Regions from separate parts of the Nitratireductor mangrovi genome, predicted to be linked through region 2. Evidence: predicted binding sites of a transcription regulator. Region 2 holds the regulator's gene; each other region holds the start of a gene.
The links. The regulator PhoB, encoded in region 2, activates phosphate uptake and scavenging genes when phosphate is short. The targets are predictions, from matches to a motif close to TGTCATNNANCTGTCAT.

Region 1 (4,649 bases), 2.3 Mb from region 2:
GGCGCCGCCGGCACGCCGCGGAAGGGACAGGCTAGCGCCCGCGGCCCGTATCGGCAAACGGCACCGGACAAGATTTATCGCGCAGCAAAAATATTTCACGGAAAGCTAAAATTCGATCGAACCGGTAAGGTTTTTTGTTTCCCGCCGCACCTAGTTTCGCGCCTCGAGAGAGGACTTTCGCGGAACGGATCATGCCTTCGGTCTGGAAAATGGCGGCTCGGCCGGCGCGGTCGCTTGAGCGGAGCTTCACGCGCCTGCTCGGCCTGAGGCCGATGACGGCCGGGCAGCGAACGCTGTTCAAGATCGACCAGGTCGAGGCGCTCAACAAGCTGCGGTTGGTTGCCCTGGTGGCGATCTTTCTCGGCGCCCTGATCGTCTTCAAGACGCTCGCGGCCGCGGGCCACGAAGCGTCGGCGACGGCCTGGTTCGCGGTCGTCCTGGCGATGGTCGTCGTCGACATTCTCAGCGGCCCCGGGCTCGCCATGCAGCGGCCGTCGCGCGAAGAGGTCCGGGCGCAGTACTGGCGCAGTGTCGCAGCCTATTTCGCCTTCGGCCTGCTCTGGGGTGCCTTGCCACTCCTTTTCTATCAGGAGGCCTCCGAAGACGTCCGCCGCGTCATCCTGGTCGCCATCACCGCCTATCTGGCATCGTCGGCCTTTTTCCTGGCGGCATTGCCGTTGGCGTTCATTGCCTTTTCGACGCCGATCGTCGTGTTTTTCGCGGCGACCCTGATCCGTTCCGGCGTCGCCGCCCATGCGTTCGAATTGCAGTTGCTTTGTATCTACGTGCTGGCCTTCCCGATCGCGCTGCGCCAATACGCGGTTTCCTTCGCCGAGCGCTCCCTGGCCCTTGCCAAGGTCGGTGAGCAGAAGCAGCTCATCTCGCTTCTTCTCAACGATTTCGAAGCAAATTCAAGCGATTGGCTGTGGCAATGCGACTCGCGTCTGAGGTTGTTGCGGGTGTCCGACCACTTTGCCCAACGCTTCGGCATGGCCCTCGGGGAACTCGACGGCCGCAGGTTCGATCACCTGCTGGCCGACCTCAAGTCGCCCGCGCCCTGTCCCGGCGACCGACGCGAGGACGTGCTGGTGCATCTGCAGCGCGGCGAACCGTTCCGGGACTGCCCGATCCTGCTCGTCATCGATGGCGAGGAGCATTGGTGGTCGATGACCGGTACCCCGACCTACGATCGCGCCGGCAGGTTTGACGGCTTCCGCGGCATGGGCCGCGACATCGGCTCCGAAAAGGCCCGCGAACGCGAGCTTGAATATCTCGCCCACCACGACACGCTGACCGGCGTCGGCAACCGGGCCCGTTTCAACCACGAGCTGGCGCGGGCGCGGGGCCTCACCGAAGCGGGCGGCCGCCGCTTCGCTCTGGTGCTGTTCGACCTCGACGACTTCAAGGCCATCAACGACACGGCCGGCCACTCGGTCGGGGACCAGGTGCTGCGCACCACCAGCCGGCGCATTGCCGGGTTTCTTCCGCGCGACTCCTTCCTCAGCCGCATCGGCGGCGACGAGTTCGCGGCCATCATCGAGATCAAGGAGGATTTCGATCCCGCCCGCTTGCGCGACATCGTCGGCAAGGTCGTGCATGAAGTGGCGCGGCCGCTGGCGCTGCAATCCGGCAGCTACAAGGTCGGCGTCAGCGCCGGCATCGCCATCATGCCCGACGATGGCCAGGAGCCGGAACAGCTGATGCAGCTGGCCGATATCGCGCTTTATTGCGCCAAGGCCGGCGGCAAGGATCAGGTGAAACTGGCCAGCAGCGAGGACGGCGCCGCCTTCGCGCTGCGCAAGCAGCTCGAGCTCGACCTCTGGAACGCGGTCGAGAAGGAGGAGATGTTCCTGGAATACCAGCCGGTTGCCTCGGCCCGCACAGGCGAACCGTTTCTGTTCGAAGCGCTCGTGCGCTGGCGGCATCCGCGGCTGGGGGTGATTCCGCCGGCTGATTTCATCGACCTGGCCGAGCAGTCGGGCAGCATCGTCGGCATCGGCGGATGGGCGCTGGCGGCAGCCTGCCGGGAGGCGGCGGGCTGGCCGGCCGAGCTGCGCATTGCTGTCAACATCTCGCCGCGCCAGCTCGAGGCCGGGGATTTTCCGGCCTGGGTCGCGGCGGTGCTGGAGGAGACCGGCCTGGCGCCCGGCCGCCTCGAGGTGGAGATCACCGAAAGCGCCTATCGCGGCGGTCTGGAGCCGGTTGCGGCCGTCGTCGCCGACTTGCACACGCTTGGCGTCACCGTCGCCATGGACGATTTCGGCACCGGCTACTCCAGCCTTTCCTCCTTGCAGCGTATCCCTTTCGACAAGCTCAAGATCGACCAGTCGCTGGTGGTGCGCGGCCATGGCGACAAGCGCGCGGTGAGCGTCCTGCGATCCATCGTCACGATTGGCCGGGCGCTCGGCATGCACGTCACCGCCGAGGGCGTGGAGACGGCCGAGCATGAAGCCTTCCTGCGCGGCATCGGTGTCGACAGCCTGCAGGGCTTCTACTTCGGTCCGCCGCTTTCGGCGAAGCAGGCGATGGGGCTGATCAAGGAGCGCTTCGGCCGGAACGACCGTGACCGTGCCAGCAGCGTCGCCTGAGCCCACTGAGCCGGCGAAATAATTTCGTCCCGGGGTGGGGCAAAGCCTTGCGCGGCCGCGCAATCGGACAGAAACTCGACCCCTCATGAGGGTTGGTGCGACCGCCGTTCCCCGGACCGGTCATCCAACCGTCATCGAAATCTGTGCATGGGACACGCGCGCCCGAGCCGTCGTGCCGGCCGCGGCGACCCGTTCCAGGAATTCAGGGAGACCGACCATGACCGAAATGCTTCACCCGATTTCCCGTCGCTCGTTCCTTTCCGGAGCGGCCGCGCTGGGTTCTCTCGTCATGCTGCATCCCTTCGCGGCCCGCGCCCAGGCCAATCAGGCGCATCTGCGGATCATGGAGACGACGGATCTGCACGTTCACGTCTTCCCGTACGATTATTACGGCGACCGGCCCAACGACACGATGGGCCTGGCGCGCACCGCATCCATCATCGACCAGATCCGCGCCGAAGCCGGCAACTCGATGCTGATCGACAATGGCGACTTCCTGCAGGGCAATCCCATGGGCGACTACATCGCCTATGAGCGCGGCATGAAGGATGGCGACATGCATCCCATCATCTCGGCCATGAACACGCTCGGCTACGACTGCTCCACGCTCGGCAACCACGAGTTCAATTACGGCCTCGACTTCATGTTCAAGGTGCTCGACGGGGCCAACTTCCCCTTCGTGTGCGCCAACCTGACCAAGGGCCAGCTTGCCGCCAGCGCGCGCGACGACGACCTCTTCATCAAGCCTTACGTCATCCTCGACAAGACCGTGAAGGACGGTGCCGGCAACGAGCATCCGATCAAGGTCGGCCTGATCGGCTTCGTGCCGCCGCAGATCATGACCTGGGACGGACGCCATCTGGCCGGCAAGGCGATGACCCGCGACATCGTCAAGGCGGCCGAGGCCTGGGTGCCGCAGATGAAGGAGGAGGGCGCCGACGTCATCATTGCGCTGTCCCACTCCGGCATGGGCGAGGCCGGCTATGTCGAGAATGCCGAGAACGCCTCGATCGCCCTTGCCGGCGTCGACGGTATCGACGCCATCGTCACCGGTCACAGCCATCTCGACTTCCCGGGTCCGAAGTTCGACGGCATGGCCGGCGTCGACAACGCCGCCGGCACGGTGGCCGGCAAGCCCGGGGTGATGGGCGGCTTCTGGGGCTCGCATCTCGGCCTGATCGACCTGATGCTGGAGCGCGACGGCAACGACTGGAAGATCACCGCCTCGACCTCCGAGGCGCGGCCGATCTTCAAGCGAGTCGACCGCAAGAGCGAACCGCTGGTGGAAAGCAAGCCGGAGGTCGAGGACGCGGTGCGGGACGTGCACGAGGCGACGCTGAAATATGTCCGCACCGCCGTCGGCAAGACCTCGGCTCCGCTGCATTCCTATTTCGCGCTGGTCGCCGACGACCCGTCGGTGCAGATCGTTTCGCAGGCGCAGACCTGGTATATCACCGACATGCTGAGCGAGACCGAGCACAAGGGGTTGCCGGTCCTGTCGGCGGCAGCACCCTTCAAGGCCGGCGGTCGCGGCGGCCCCGATTACTATACCGACGTGCCCGCAGGGGACGTGGCGATCAAGAACGTCGCCGACCTCTACCTCTACCCGAACACGGTACAGGCGGTGGTCATCACCGGCGCCCAGGTCAAGGACTGGCTGGAAATGTCGGCCGGCATCTTCAACCAGGTCGAGCCCGGCAAGGCCGACCAGCCGCTGATCAACGGCGAGTTCCCATCCTACAATTTCGACGTCATCGACGGGGTCACCTACAAGATCGATCTGTCGCAGCCGCCGAAATACGATCCCAAGGGCAATCTCATCAATGAGGGCGCCAACCGGATCGTCGACCTGATGTTCGACGGCAAGCCGATCGATCCGGCCCAGAAGTTCGTCGTCGCGTCGAACAATTACCGTGCCGGCGGCGGCGGCAACTTCCCCGAAATCGGCCCCGACAAGGTCGTTTTCCAGGCGCCGGATACCAACCGTGACGTCATCGTGCGCTACATCGTCGAGCAGGGCACGATCAACCCGTCGGCCGACGCGAACTGGTCGTTTGCTCC
Region 2 (4,649 bases):
GCCAGCCCATGGCCCAGGATCTGCGTGCCGTGATCGGCGCTATCCGCATGGCCGGCGACCTGGAGCGTATCGGCGATCTCGCCAAGAACATCGCCAAGCGCGTCGGCGCCATCGGCCAATCGACGACGCCCAAGAGCCTGTCGCATTCGATCGAATCGATGGCCGAGATGGTGCACGCCCAGACCTCCGGCATCGTCGACCGTTATGTCGGACGCGACGCCGAAGCGCTGAAGGCGCTCAGGGCCGGCGACGAGAAGATCGACATCAAATACACCGCGATCTTCCGCGAGCTGCTCACCTACATGATGGAAGACCCGCGCAACATCACCGCGTGTACGCACCTGCTGTTCTGTGCCAAGAACCTTGAACGCATCGGCGACCACGCCACCAACATTGCCGAGAACGCCTATTATGTGATGACCGGCAACCAGTTGCCGATCAGCCGGCCCAAGCTGGACGAGACGGCGGTCTCGGACGCGACGGCCTGAGACCGCGAGGTGCCTTGTTGGCGATGATGGCGGCAAAGATCATGGTCGTGGAGGATGAAGAACCCCTCTGCGTCCTGCTGAAATACAACCTCGAGGCCGAAGGCTACAATGTCGAGGTGATCAGCCGCGGCGACGAGGCCGAGATCCGGCTGCAGGAAAGCGTGCCCGACCTGCTCGTGCTCGACTGGATGATCCCCGCCGTCTCCGGCATCGAGCTGTGCCGGCGGCTCAGGATGCGGCCCGAGACCGAAAGGCTGCCGATCATCATGCTGACGGCGCGCGGCGAGGAGAGCGACCGCGTGCGCGGCCTTGCCACCGGCGCCGACGACTATCTGGTCAAGCCGTTCTCGACGCCGGAATTCATCGCCCGCGTGCGCGCGCTGTTGCGCCGCGCCAAGCCGGAGGTGCTGTCAAGCGTGCTCAAGGTCGGCGACATCGTGCTCGACCGCGAGGCGCATCGCGTCTACCGGCGCAAGAGCGAGATCAGGCTGGGGCCGACCGAGTTCCGGCTGCTGGAATTCCTGATGCAGCATCCGGGCCGCGTCTTTTCGCGCAGCCAGTTGCTCGACAATGTCTGGGGCGAGACGATCTATATCGACGAACGTACCGTCGACGTCCATGTCGGCCGCCTGCGCAAGGCGGTCAATTCCGGCCGCCTGCCGGACGTCATCCGCACCATCCGTGGTGCCGGCTACGCCATCAAGGAAGCTTAGCCGGCAATCTTCTTGTCACTGCGCGTCGCTGGCCTGCCAGGCGTCACCCTTGTCGCTCGGGGTTATCGTGTCGTCGGCCTCCGGCGGATACCAGTAGCGCGCCGCGTTCGCCTCGCGGCCGATCAGCACGAAATTGTTGGCAAAGACCCGGTAGGGCGCGCTCCATTCGCCGTCAGGCCACTTGACGCGCACCTGGGCGCGTTCGGCCGTGCCCAGCCCGACATGGACGAAGCCGGCATGCCCCGAGGCGTGGCCGCCGCCGACCTGCACGGTGCGGTTATAGGTGTTGTTGCCGGCCTTGACCGAGACCAGCGCCCCGACCGCGTTGCGGTTCGGCCCCGGCTGCGAGAGTTCGACGGCGAGGAAGTTGCCCATCGGCCTCGCACCGAACGCGACCCTGGCGCCACGGTTGCGGAACAGGGTGACGTTCTGCTCGCGGTTGACGACCAGCAGGTCGAGCATGCCGTCGGCGTTGAAATCCTCCACCACCGCGCCGCGGCCCTTGGTCGGCAGGTTGATGCCGGCCAGGTGTCCGGCCTCGATGAAGCTGCCGTCCCACTGGCCGAGCAGCAGGTTGTCCGGGTCGACCGCGGCAAAATCCGGCATGCGTTCGACATTGCCCTTGGCGATGAACAGGTCGAGCAGCCCGTCATTGTTGAAGTCGGCGAATTCGGAATGCCAGCCGGTCGACGGCTTCAGATCGTCACTGGCATAGGGCCGGTGCGCCGTTGCGCCCTTGTCGAAGGCGATGTCGACATAGGTCGGCTCGTCGGTGTCCGCCTCCTCCGACAGCTTCTGCAGCTTGGTGTCGCCCATCGAGGTCAGCGCGTATTCGGGAAAGCCGTCGCCGTCGAGGTCGCCCTCGGCAATGCCCATGCCCCAGATCGTCAGGTGCTGCCAGCCTTCCGACTTGCGGTAGGGCCGCGCGGGCCGGCCCGGATCGACGCGCCACAGCTGCTCTTCGCCGCCGCGGTAATAGTGGCGGTCATTGGTGATGCGCAGCGCCGGGGTGCCCGAGCGGTTCCAGTCGGTGAAGAGCATCGACAACGCGCAGAAACCGGGGCGCAGCGCCATTCGCCCGGAATAGTCGGCGGTTTCCGTACCGGCCGGCCGGTAGAGATCGTTGTCGTGGCAGGTCCCCCAGGGCGAGCCCGGCGCGTGCCGGTCGACATAGTTGCCGAAGGCCAGCGTCGGGAAGCGACGCCCTTCTTCCCAGGTGGCCGAGAACGCCGTCGTCCAGGCCTTTCCGCCGTCGAAGGCGAAATGCCGGTTGGCCTTTTCGAAGCCGCAGTCGGGCGCACCCTTCAGGATCAGGTTTTCGCCGACGCGCAGAAGCACGAGGTCGAGCTGCGCATCGTCGTCGATGTCGAGCGCGTAGGCGCCGAGCACGTTTTCGAGGTCGTCGCGGTCGAGGCCCAGCGCGGTTTCCTCGAACCTCAGCGCGCCCCCGGCCGTACTGCGATTGAGATAGAAACGCGCCGGCTCCTTGCCGCCGGCGATGAAGAGTTCAGGCAGCCGGTCGCCGTTGCAGTCGAAGGAGGCAGCACCCCCGCCGACAAAATATTCCCACGGGCCGCGATAGGCATGGGCGAGGCCAGCGGCCTCGGCCTGTTCCTCCATCAGCGGCACGTCGCCGGTCGGTTCGGGCAGGGCGTCGGAGGCGATGGACGGCAAAGATGCCAGGGCGGCGAGCAGCGAAAGCCCGGCCAGGACGGCAGTCGGTCTCATTTCACTTCCTCCTCAGCGTCGATCACCAGCGTCTTCAGGAAGGCGATGATGGTGCCGCGTTCGTCGTCGGTGAGAGCCACGTAGCGGTCGCGCGCCTCGCGGCCCTCTCCGCCATGGGCGCGGATCACGGCGTCGAGCGAGGCCAGGTCGTTGCGGTGGCCGTAGGGGTCGGTGGAGCCGACGCCCCAGAGTTCGGCGGTCATGAACACGTTGCGTTCCACGAAGCGCTGCGCCAGCAGTTCGTTGCCGAGGACAGCAACCTGCCGGTCGGCGATGCGGTGGCGCTTCAGGTCGCCGAACAGCGGCACCAGCACCTCGCCCTTGTCGTTGCGCGGCAGCCGGCTTGCCCATGCAAGCAGGCCGAGATCGTAGATGGCGGGGTCTTCGACGTCGCTGGTCCGCAACGTGCCGGCCATGTCGGCGGGGCCGGGATCGGAAAATTTCAGCGAAGCCAGCAGCAGTGACGGCTTGTGGCAGGTCGCGCAGCCGATCGCGGCGAACGTCGCCTCGCCGCGCGCGGCGGCCGCCTGCCAGCTCTCGTCGTCGGGCACGTTGCGCACCGGTGGCGGCAATGTCGCCTGCCAGGCGACGATCGCCGACACGTCGCCGGCGCCGATCTCGTCGTCATGGCCATCGCCGTCATGGTCGCGCTCGCCGGTCCAGCGCATGCCGAAACGCTCGTCGGGCTGCATGCCGTGGTGGTGGTTGAGCGCGTTGACGGTGAACTGGCGCAGGGACGTCATCACGCCCTTCTGGCTGAACGGCCGCACCGTCAAATCGGCGTCGACGCCCTCGATGCGCGACATGTCGAGCACCCCGTCGGGGTGGGCGGTGATGGCGCCGTAGTCGATGCCCTTCGAGCCCAGTTCGCGGGTCACCGGCGTACCCGTCGCGCGCGCCTCGGCGAGTGCCGCCTTGCGGATCGTCTTCAGGTCGGCGGTGATCTCGCGGGCCAGCAGTTCGACCAGCCCGGCGCCGAACAAATGGTTGCTGCCGCGTTCGTTGGAAAATTGCGGGTCGGTGGAATCGAAATCGAAGCTTTCGAAGCCTTCGGACACGAACACGTTGGCGACGAAATCGCCGGCCCCACCGGTCACCGGCTGGTTGTGGCAGGAGGCGCAGGAATTGGCGTCCATGCCGGAGGTGCGGGCGAAGCTCGTTTCCGGCGGGCGCTTGCGCTTGGTCGGGATGATGGCCTGGGTGGCGAGCGGCCGGCCGACGCCGTCGAGCACGGTGAAGCGTCCGGCGAACAGATGTTCGCCCTTGGCGCGCAGCGCCAGCAGTGTGGCGCGGTCGAGCGGGCCGGCGAGCGTCGCCTGGTCGACGTGGTCGGTGACGACGCGCTCCGCCCACGGTTCGGCGGCGGTGCCTGACAAGGGCAGGAGGGCAAGGACAAGCGCTGCGAGTGATGGTGCCTTCAATCGCCGGGTGTTCATGCGACCTCCCTTCCAGCGCCCGAAGCCAGGGGCGGTGCGCCGCTGGCGAAGATCTCGCGATCGACGAAGGTCAGCGCACGCAGGGCGCAGCCGGCGCGGATCAGCGGCATCTCGTTCGGATCGGTTTCGAATGTCGGAATGGCATGGTGCTGGCCGCCCGCGGTCTTGGCGAGCGCATCCAGCATCGGCCCCTCGATCAGGTCGAAGGCCAGCGCTCCCTGGCCGACGATCGCCACCGGCGCCGGGTCGATGATGGCGAACAGGCTGCCGAGCCCGAAGCCGAT
Region 3 (4,649 bases), 1.3 Mb from region 2:
GCGCAGCGTCAAGGCGACCTATTTCCGCGCAGCCCTCGACCTGATCGAAAGCTACCACGCGGACGCGCTGATGAACGGGCTGACGCTCGACCGGCACAAGGAGGAGCAGGCAGTCGAACTCTTCGCCGCCAACATAACCGCCGCCGGCGAGGTCTTCCTGGAGAACCCGAGCGAAACGCCGTTCATTCCCAACTGGCGTCGTGTCAACGCCGCCTTCCCCGGCCTGTTGTCCGAACTGGCCGACGCGGTCGCCAGGGACGGCGCCGATGGCGGGCTTCAGGGCTGACGAGTGCTTCTCGGTGCACGCGCCCGGTTGCTGATCCATACGCACTGATAGGGTTCAAGCACGATCTCGCCCGCAGCGGGATGAAGCACCTCCCCGCTCAACAGGTCGACCCAGTTTTCGCCGGCGATCATGTTCAGGCTGACGAAAGTCAGCGGCTGCGGCCGCGCGGTCACGTTGTGGACGGCAAAGATCGACTGCTCGCGGTCGAGGCTCTGACGCCAGACGCCGAACAGCGCAGTGCCCAGTTGCAGGGTGTATTGGGTCGCGTTGGGGTGGAAGGCCGGCTGCGCCGTTCGGATGCGGATGCGCCGGAGCATTTCCGCCAGCACCCCGGCATGCGGGTCCGCCGGGTCGGCAAGCCGTTCCTCCAGGCGCGGATAGTCCCATTGATGGCGGTTGATGGAGCGGTTGTGGCCCGTACGCGCAACACGCTCATGGTCGTTGGAGGTGGCAAGCAGGCTGTGAACATAGAAGGCCGGAACACCTTCCAGCGCCATCATCACGGTCTGCGAACAGATGAAGCGCGCCAGTTGCAGCCCATCCTCGCCATCGCTGGCCGTCCCCTTCAATGCCTCGTATAGCGAAACATTGATCTCGTAAGGCCGCTCGCCCCCGCCGGGCGCCGAGCGCATCGAGACCAGGCCACCGAAGCCCTGAATGGTCTCGATCATGCCGGCGATCGCCTCGTCGTCGAGATAGCCTTCCGCCGGCCGCAGCCCGATGCCGTCATGGGAGGCGAGGAAATTGAAGTAGAAACAGCCGAGCGGCGCCGGCGGCATGCGCATTTGCCAGTGGTTGAGAAGTTCGGAGGTGCCATAGAGCAGCGCATGCACCATCAGCGGCGGAAACGAGAAATTGTAGACCGCATGCGCCTCGTTGCGGTTGCCGAAATAGGCGATGTTCTCGAAATTGGGAACGTTGGTCTCAGTGATCAGCACCACCGCCTCGTCGGCATAGTCGGCAAGTGTCCGCATCAGCCGCACGATCTCGTGCGTGCGTGGATGATGGATGCACGGCGTGCCGACCTCCTTCCAGATGAAGGCGACGGCGTCGAGCCGTATCGTGCGCACCCCGCGATCGATGTGAAAGCGCATGATGTCGATGAATTCGACCAGAAGCTCCGGATTGCCAAAATCGACGTCAACCTGGTCGTGGCTGAAGGTGCACCAGACATGCTTTTCGCCAGCAGGCGTCTCCACCGCGCGCAGCAGCGGCTGCGGGCGCGGCCGCACCACCGCGCTCAGATCGGCGGCGGGATCGGCCGTGACGAAATAGTCCCGGCCCGGCGCCTGATCCTGGAGGAATTGCGTGAACCAGGCGCTGGAACTCGACACGTGATTGAGCACCAGATCGGCCATCAGCCGGTAGTCGGCGCCGAGCCGGGCCAGATGGTCCCATGAGCCGAGATCGCTGTTGACCCGCTTGTAGTCGACGACCGCGAAACCGTCATCCGAAGTCCACGGGAAGAACGGCAGCACGTGAACGCCGTTGATCGCGCCTTTCAGATGCGTGTTCATGAAATGATGCAACAGGGTGAGCGGCGGGTGCTCGCCGTCGATCAGCGAATTGCCGTAGGTGATCAGCACCGCGTCCTTTTCGCTCCAGGGCGGCGCATTGGTGCGGCGCGCCTTGGGGCGGATGCGTATCTCGGGCCGATCGGGCCAGAACGCCGCGATGATCCGCGCCGCGATGCCGTCCGTATCGCGCCCCGGATAGATGAAGTCCAGATGCGCCTTGAGCTTGCGCCTGAGCAGGGGCGGGACGGTCGGGCCGGACATTCGGCGATATCAGCTTATTGCAGCGCAACATGCAAGCCGGCCGCGGCCCATCGGCCTGCGCCGGCAAACTGTCACGCGCCTGTCATCGCGCTCGCATACCCGCTTGCAAACGCCCTCGCTCCGGGATTCGCGAACCATGACAAACCTGTCGGCCGAGATCGGCCTATCCGCCAGCCGCCCCATCGGCGAAGCCGTCTACCAGCATCCGGCCATGTCCAGAGCCGGCCTGTCGGAGCGGCTGTTCGCGATGCTTTTTTCCGGTCTCGTCTATCCGCAAATCTGGGAAGACCCCGAGGTCGACATCGCCGCGATGCGGCTCGGCGAAGGGCACCGCGTGGTCACCATCGCGTCCGGCGGCTGCAACGTGCTTTCCTATCTCGCCAGATCGCCCGCCAAGATCGACGCCGTCGACCTCAACCGGGCGCATGTCGCGCTCAACCGGCTGAAGCTGACCGCAGCCGCCAGCCTGCCCTCGCATGGCGATTTCCTGCGCTTCTTCGGCGAGGCCGGCAACGGCCACAACGGCGACGCCTATGACCGCTTCATCGCGCCGCGCCTCGACCAGGCCTCGCGCCGCTACTGGGAAGGCCGCGACTGGACCGGCCGCCGCCGCATCGGCGTCTTCAACCGCGATTTCTACCGCACCGGGCTGCTTGGCCTGTGCATTTCCGCCGGCCATTTCGTTGCCCGCATGCACGGCGTCGACCCGCGCGAGATCATGACCGCGCAGACGCCGCGCCAGCAGCGGCTGTTCTTCGAGGAGAGGCTGAAGCCCCTGTTCGAAAAGCCTCTGGTGCGCTGGGCGACGTCGAAGAAGGCGTCGCTGTTCGGTCTCGGCATTCCGCCGGCGCAATATGACAGCCTCATCACCTCCGGCGAAGGCACGATGGCCAGGGTGCTGGAAGCGCGGCTCGAAAAGCTCGCCTGCCATTTCCCGCTCGCCGACAACTACTTCGCCTGGCAGGCCTTCGCCCGCCGCTATCCCAAGGCGGGCGAAGCCGCCCTGCCCGCCTATCTCGAACGGCGAAACTTCGCCACGATCCGGACCAATGCCGGCCGCGTTTCGATCCACCGCGCCAACTACGCCGAGTTCCTGCACCGCAAGCCCGCCAACTCGGTCGACCGCTATGTGCTGCTCGATGCGCAGGACTGGATGAACGACCGCCAGCTCAACGAGTTGTGGGCGGAGATCATGCGGACCGCAGCACCCGGCGCGCGCGTCATCTTCCGCACCGCCGCGCTGCCGACCATCCTGCCCGGCCGCGTGTCGGACGATCTCCTGTCGCGATGGCGCTACGAGGAAGAGGAATCGGCCGAGCTCGGCGCGCGCGACCGCTCCGCCATCTATGGCGGCTTCCACCTCTACGTGCGCAAAGACTGATGGCCACGCACGCCCACAACCGTGACCACGCGGCGCTGATGGACGGCGTCTACCGGGTCCAGCGCCATTTCTACGACCTCACCCGCAAATATTACCTCTTGGGACGCGACCGGCTGATCCGCGACCTCGACGTGCCGGCACGCGGCTCGGTGCTCGAACTCGGCTGCGGAACCGGCCGCAATCTCGTGCTCGCCGGCCGTCGCCATGGCGACGCGCGGCTCTTCGGCCTCGATATCTCGGCCGAGATGCTGGCCTCGGCCGAAAAGGCGATGAAGCGCAACGATCTCGCTGACCGCACCACGCTCGCCCGCGCAGACGCGACCGGCTTTGACGCCGAAGCGCTGTTCGGCCGCAAGACCTTCGACCGCGTCTTTGTCTCCTATGCCCTGTCCATGATCCCCGGCTGGGAAAGGACGGTCGCCGCCGGGCTCGACTGCCTGGCGTCCGGTGGCTCCCTGCACATCGTCGACTTCGGCGGCCAGCAGGGCCTGCCCGGTTGGTTTCGCACTGGCCTCAGGGCTTGGCTCGGCCGCTTCCACGTCACGCCACGCGACACGCTGCGCGAAGTGCTTGAATCGGAATGCCAGCGGACCGGCGCAAGCCTTTCGTTCGACTCTGCTTTTCGCGGCTATGCGGTCCTGGCGACGCTGCGCCTTCCGGCCTGAACCCTTGCGGCCTCAATCCAGCAATTTCGCCAGCGCCTCGACCAGCGCCTGCGGCTTGTAGCCGAGCTTCGACGGCGTCAGGCCGAGCCGCACCACCACCAGTTGCTTGGACGGAACGACGGTGACTGTCTGGCCGTCATGGCCGAGCAGCCAGAACGCGTCGTCGGGAAGTTCGAAACCGGCATCGGAGGGCGTGCCTTCCGGCGTCCCTGCGCGTGGCCCGTGCAGCCACAGATGACCCTTGCCATAATCGCCGCTCGAGGCCTCGGTCGGCGAGCGCATCCAGCGGACATAGCCGAAGGGCAGCACGTCCTCGCCCTTCCACTTGCCGTCCTGGAGCAGCAACTGGCCGAAGCGGGCCCAGTCGCGGCCGGTCGCGTAGAGATAGGACGAGCCGACGAAGGTGCCGGACGCATCGGCCTCCAGTACCGCGCTTGCCATGCCGATCCGGTCGAACAGCGCCTCGCGCGGCCAGTCGAGCGCAGTCTGGGGCTCGCCGAGCGCGTTCTGCCAGATGCGCGAAAGGATCAGCGTGGTAC
Region 4 (4,649 bases), 830 kb from region 2:
GATCCAGTCCGGCCACTGGTCGTCGGCGTAGGTGCCCTTGTTTTCGCCCTCGATGGCCACCGTAGTCCTGCCGACACGGTTGTCACGCGTGACGTGAACCTTGTGGCTGATCATGTCGGCGAGCAAAATTTGCGCATTGTCCATGCGAGCGCGGCTCGCCAGGCCGGGAATGTCGAAGGCGAAAGCAACGTAGACGAGATAGGCCAGAACCAGCGCCGGCACGCCGAACGCAAGCATGCGCTTGCGGGAGATGCGCCGCGCCGCGTCGTGTTTGGCTGCCTTCAGGTCGAAGCCGATATCTGCTGTGGCCATCAATGCCCCCTGACCAGACGGTTGCGGAAATGACTCGAAAGCTGATCGATCGCCACGATGGTCAAGAAGAGCAGAATGAAGATTGCGGCAGCCGCGTCATAGCGACCAGTGCCCCAGGAGATCGCGACCCTGAGTTCCGCGCCTATACCGCCGGCGCCAACGAAGCCGAGGATCGCGGAGGCGCGTACGTTGATCTCGAACCGCAGCAGCGCATAGGAGAGGTAATTGGGCGCGACCTGCGGAACAACGCCAAGCCACATGCGCTGGAACCAGGATGCACCGACCGAAGAAAGGCCCTCGACGGGTTTCAGGTCGGCGTTTTCATTGACTTCGGAAAACAGCTTGCCCAGCGCGCCAGCCGTGTGGAAGGCGATGGCAATCATGGCCGGCACTGGGCCACCACCCAGTACGAAGATCAGCACAAGCGCGATGACGATCTCCGGGATCCCACGCATGGTGTCCATCATGCGCCGGAACAGCGGGATCAACCGCGGCCAGCGCGCCAGACCGCGCGTCGAAAGCAATGACAGGATGATGGCCAGCACGGCGCCGACAAGCGTCGAGACCGCGGCGATATTGATGGTCTCGATCATCGCCGGCAGATAACGCCACAGATTGGCCGGCAAGGCGGCGCCCTTGGCAATCGCCTCCAGCACGAGTTCTGTCGGGAAGTCGAAGAGACGCGACAGTCCGCTCCAGAACCCGCCCGCGTTGCGGCTGTCGGCGAGGTCGAATCCGGCTGCAAGCAGGGCGACGAAGACGATGAGCAATACGCCGGAATACATCTGGCGCCGACGTACAAGGGCCAGATAGTCGGCCTTGAGGCCTCCCAGCCCGCCTATTGCGGTGTCGGTCATCGCTTGCCTTTCGTGAAAAAGCAGACGGGCCCCGAAGGGCCCGTCTCAACAACGTCTGGCGATCAGTTGGTCTGCGCGCGGCGGACAGCGATGATCGATTCATAGGCATCGTGGCTGATCGGCTTGAAGCCGGCCGTGTCGCCCGCGGCAATGTTGTAGGCGCACTGCGCGTCCTTCTCGTGCATGCCGCCGACAAGTTCCACCATCTTGGCCTTGGCGTCGGCCGGCAGTGCCTTGCGCAGTACGATCGGACCCTCCGGGATCGGCTTGGACTTCCAGATCTGGACGATGTCGTTCATGTCGACGATGCCGGCATCAACCGCCTTGCGCAAGGCACCGGAATTGAAGCCGTCTTCCCAGGCGCCCTGACCGTCGGCCCAGGTCACGCCACCATCGACATCGCCATTGACGACGGCGACGATCGTCTGCTCGTGGCCGCCGGTGAACACGACCTCGCTGAAGTAGACGCCGTTGTCCATCGTCGCGCCGATTTCGGCCGGAATCTCGATCGACGGGATCAGGTAGCCGGAGGTCGAGTTCGGGTCGCCGAAACCGAACTTCTTGCCTTTCATGCCCTCGAGCGAGGTGATGCCGGAATCCTTCCGCGCAAAGCCTATCGAATGGTAGGAGAAGGAGCCGTCGAGATTGGTCTTCACGAGCACCGGCTCAACCGCTTCCGGATCGGTCAGATAGGTCTTGGCATAGCCCGACGCGCCGAGCCAGGCCATGTCGATGGTGCCGCCGAGCAGGCCCTGGATCACGCCATCATAGTCGGCGGGCGTAAAGAGCTTCACAGGCACGCCGAGCGCCTCCTCCGTGTAATTCTTCAGGCACTCGTGCGAGGTCAGACGGTCCTGGGCGTTCTCGCCACCGAGGATGCCGATGCGGAACTCGCTGATCCCGTCCTGGCCAAACGCCGGCGCCGCGATGGCGGCCGAGGTGAGCAGGGCTGCAAGCAGTTTTTTCATGGTCGATACTCCGTTGGTTTGGATGAAACCCGAGCGATCCTTCGCGCGGGGAGGCGAGTTCAGAGCGCGTAAGCGGGCTCGCGGTCGGGCCGGTAGACCGGCTCCAGGGGCTCGATCGATGTCGAGGTCGACGACTCCGAGAAGTTTTCATCGGCGCCGTAGATTTCGCGGGCGACGGCGGTCGTCAGTTCGTCAGGGGCTCCATCGAACACCACAAGGCCGTCGCGCATGCCGACGACGCGATCGCAATAGCGCCGCGCGGTATCCAGGGTGTGCAGGTTGCACACGATCATGCGGCCATCCTCGTCATGGATGCGCCGCAACGTATCCATGACGATCTGCGCATTCATCGGATCAAGGGAAGCGATCGGCTCGTCGGCGAGGATAATTTTGGGATCCTGCATGAGGGCACGAGCAATGGCGACGCGCTGCTGCTGCCCGCCGGACAGGGCTTCGACGCGCTTGGCCGCATGATCCGCGATGCCGAGCCGGTCGAGGATGTCGATCGCGGTGTGGATGTCTTCGGTCGGGTAGAGGCTGAATACCGTAGAGAGGGTAGAGCGACGGTTGAGCGTGCCGTGCAGCACGTTGGAAACCACATCCAGCCTCGGCACCAGATTGAATTGCTGGAAGATCATGGCGCAGTCGCGCTGCCAGGAACGCAATGCGGCTCCCCGCAGGGCCGACACCTCGACACCGGCAAAGGAAATCGCGCCCTCGGAAGGGTCGATCAGCCGGTTGATCATGCGCAGCAGCGTCGATTTGCCGGCGCCGGAACGGCCAATGATCCCGACCATCTGGCCGTCATCGATCGCAAGATCGACGCCACTGACCGCCACCTTGTTGCCGAAGCGCCGCGTGACCATCCGGATTTCGAGCATGAAGCCGTCCCCGCTAGGCGTTTTTCGCCTTTCGTCACGACTCCGCTAGCCGAGCCAGATGAAGGTGGAATGTCAGGATAGTGACAGTTGTGTTACAGGCCACAGCCGCCTTGCGACCCCGTGCGCGTGGGGCGCGAATACCAACTGCGGCGACGGCGCATCCCTGCGTTGAACGCGGGGCTCGTCTCGTCTATAGCTGGCGTCGATGATTTCCGGGCTGACATCGCAAGCGCCCCGCGGCGACCTCGAACGCGGTCGATTGAAGGCAGTCCGCACAGTCCTCGCGTGTACGCTGCTGGCGCTGCTCTTTGCGGCAGGTGGCAAGGTCGCCATTGCTCAGGATCAGCCTGCACCAACGACCCAGATCAAGGTTGGGGTCTATACGAGTCCGCCTTTCGTGATGGCGCGCGCGGACGGCTACGAGGGCATGGCGGTCGAGCTTTGGGAGGACGTCGCTGACCGGCTTGACCTCGATTTCAGCTACGAGGCCTACCCCACCATTCGCGCCCTCGTCGACGCAACGGCGGACGGTTCGATCGACGTGGCGGTCACCAACCTGACCATCACGCAGAACCGGGCGCACAGGATCGATTTCACCCATCCCTGGTTCGATGCCGGATTGCGGATTCTGGTCGCCGATGACAGGAGTGCCGGCTTGTCCGAGGTGATCGCCGGGCTTCGCGATTCCGGTCACCTGCGCGCCTATGCATGGCTGGGATTGGTCGTCCTGGCGGCGACCGGACTGTTGACCGTTTTCGACCGGCGTTTCGACACGAACTTTCCGCGACGGTGGCGCGAGGGCCTGGCCGAGAGTTTTCATACAGTGATGTCGGTCGCGACTTCGGGAAAGATGCCGTCGCGCAAGAACCTGTTCGGCTGGGTCGGTCGCATCTGGCAGGCGCTTTGGATGGTCTGCGGGATTGCCGTACTGGCCTATGTGACCTCCTCGGTGACCAGCGTGATGACGACGTTGTCGCTCACCAACCAGATCAACAGCCTCGAAGACCTGCCAGGCAAGCGCGTCGGCGTCTTCACCGGAAGTGTTGCCGAGGACTTCGCGCGGCAAGCCGGCATGCCTGCGCGATCGTTCGACGACGTGGGCTCGGCAGCAGCGGCCCTTGGGCAGGAGCGGGTCGCCGCCATCATCGGCGACGCACCAGTGCTCGAATATTTCGCGCATACCAACCCGGAGGCAGGTCTCGATGTGGTCGGGCCGATCTTCGAACCGGACAAATACGGATTCGGGCTCGCGCACGGCAGCGCCCTGACGCGCCCCGTGACCATAGAGCTTCTCGGCATGCACGAAGGCGGCCGCATCGAGGCGCTGCGGGAACGCTATTTCGGCGAAGCACAGTAGCCCCGCATCAACGGCCTGGCGGTTTCGGGCCGTCGGCGATCATGCGCGCTCGACAGGCTGGCGCAGCACGGTCTTCAGCTTCGACGGATCGACCTTGCGCGGATCGCCAAGATAGATTTCGTGGTGCGGGCCGGCGAATGTGTAGCCGCGCGATGGCATGATTTCGTCGTGCAGACGCGCCAGAGCCGGGCCCTCGTCATCATAGGAGCCGATATGCATCATCTGCAGGCAAAGGCCCTCTTCGAGAGAGGCCAGCCTCAGGCTTTCCGGGGGT

Region 1: the regulator PhoB is predicted to act here: its motif matches at 2,707-2,723, upstream of FQ775_RS05070 (bifunctional 2',3'-cyclic-nucleotide 2'-phosphodiesterase/3'-nucleotidase).
Region 3: the regulator PhoB is predicted to act here: its motif matches at 2,134-2,150, upstream of FQ775_RS10285 (BtaA family protein).
Region 4: the regulator PhoB is predicted to act here: its motif matches at 3,099-3,115, upstream of phnC (phosphonate ABC transporter ATP-binding protein).

What each region holds. Positions count from the first base shown of each region.
Region 1 is NZ_CP042301.2:1,034,688-1,039,336, forward strand. It holds gene FQ775_RS05065 (putative bifunctional diguanylate cyclase/phosphodiesterase) at 192-2,588, shown strand; gene FQ775_RS05070 (bifunctional 2',3'-cyclic-nucleotide 2'-phosphodiesterase/3'-nucleotidase) at 2,806-4,649, shown strand, end outside.
Region 2 is NZ_CP042301.2:3,374,737-3,379,385, reverse strand. It holds gene phoU (phosphate signaling complex protein PhoU) at 1-488, shown strand, start outside; gene phoB (phosphate regulon transcriptional regulator PhoB) at 515-1,201, shown strand; gene FQ775_RS16460 (FG-GAP repeat domain-containing protein) at 1,217-2,929, opposite strand; gene FQ775_RS16455 (hypothetical protein) at 2,926-4,365, opposite strand; gene FQ775_RS16450 (ROK family transcriptional regulator) at 4,362-4,649, opposite strand, start outside.
Region 3 is NZ_CP042301.2:2,085,155-2,089,803, forward strand. It holds gene FQ775_RS10275 (glycosyltransferase family protein) at 1-286, shown strand, start outside; gene FQ775_RS10280 (sugar phosphorylase) at 277-2,064, opposite strand; gene FQ775_RS10285 (BtaA family protein) at 2,201-3,445, shown strand; gene FQ775_RS10290 (class I SAM-dependent methyltransferase) at 3,445-4,110, shown strand; gene FQ775_RS10295 (serine hydrolase domain-containing protein) at 4,123-4,649, opposite strand, start outside.
Region 4 is NZ_CP042301.2:4,205,264-4,209,912, reverse strand. It holds gene phnE (phosphonate ABC transporter, permease protein PhnE) at 1-312, opposite strand, end outside; gene phnE (phosphonate ABC transporter, permease protein PhnE) at 312-1,169, opposite strand; gene phnD (phosphonate ABC transporter substrate-binding protein) at 1,232-2,137, opposite strand; gene phnC (phosphonate ABC transporter ATP-binding protein) at 2,197-3,018, opposite strand; gene FQ775_RS20630 (transporter substrate-binding domain-containing protein) at 3,278-4,375, shown strand; gene FQ775_RS20625 (GyrI-like domain-containing protein) at 4,415-4,649, opposite strand, start outside.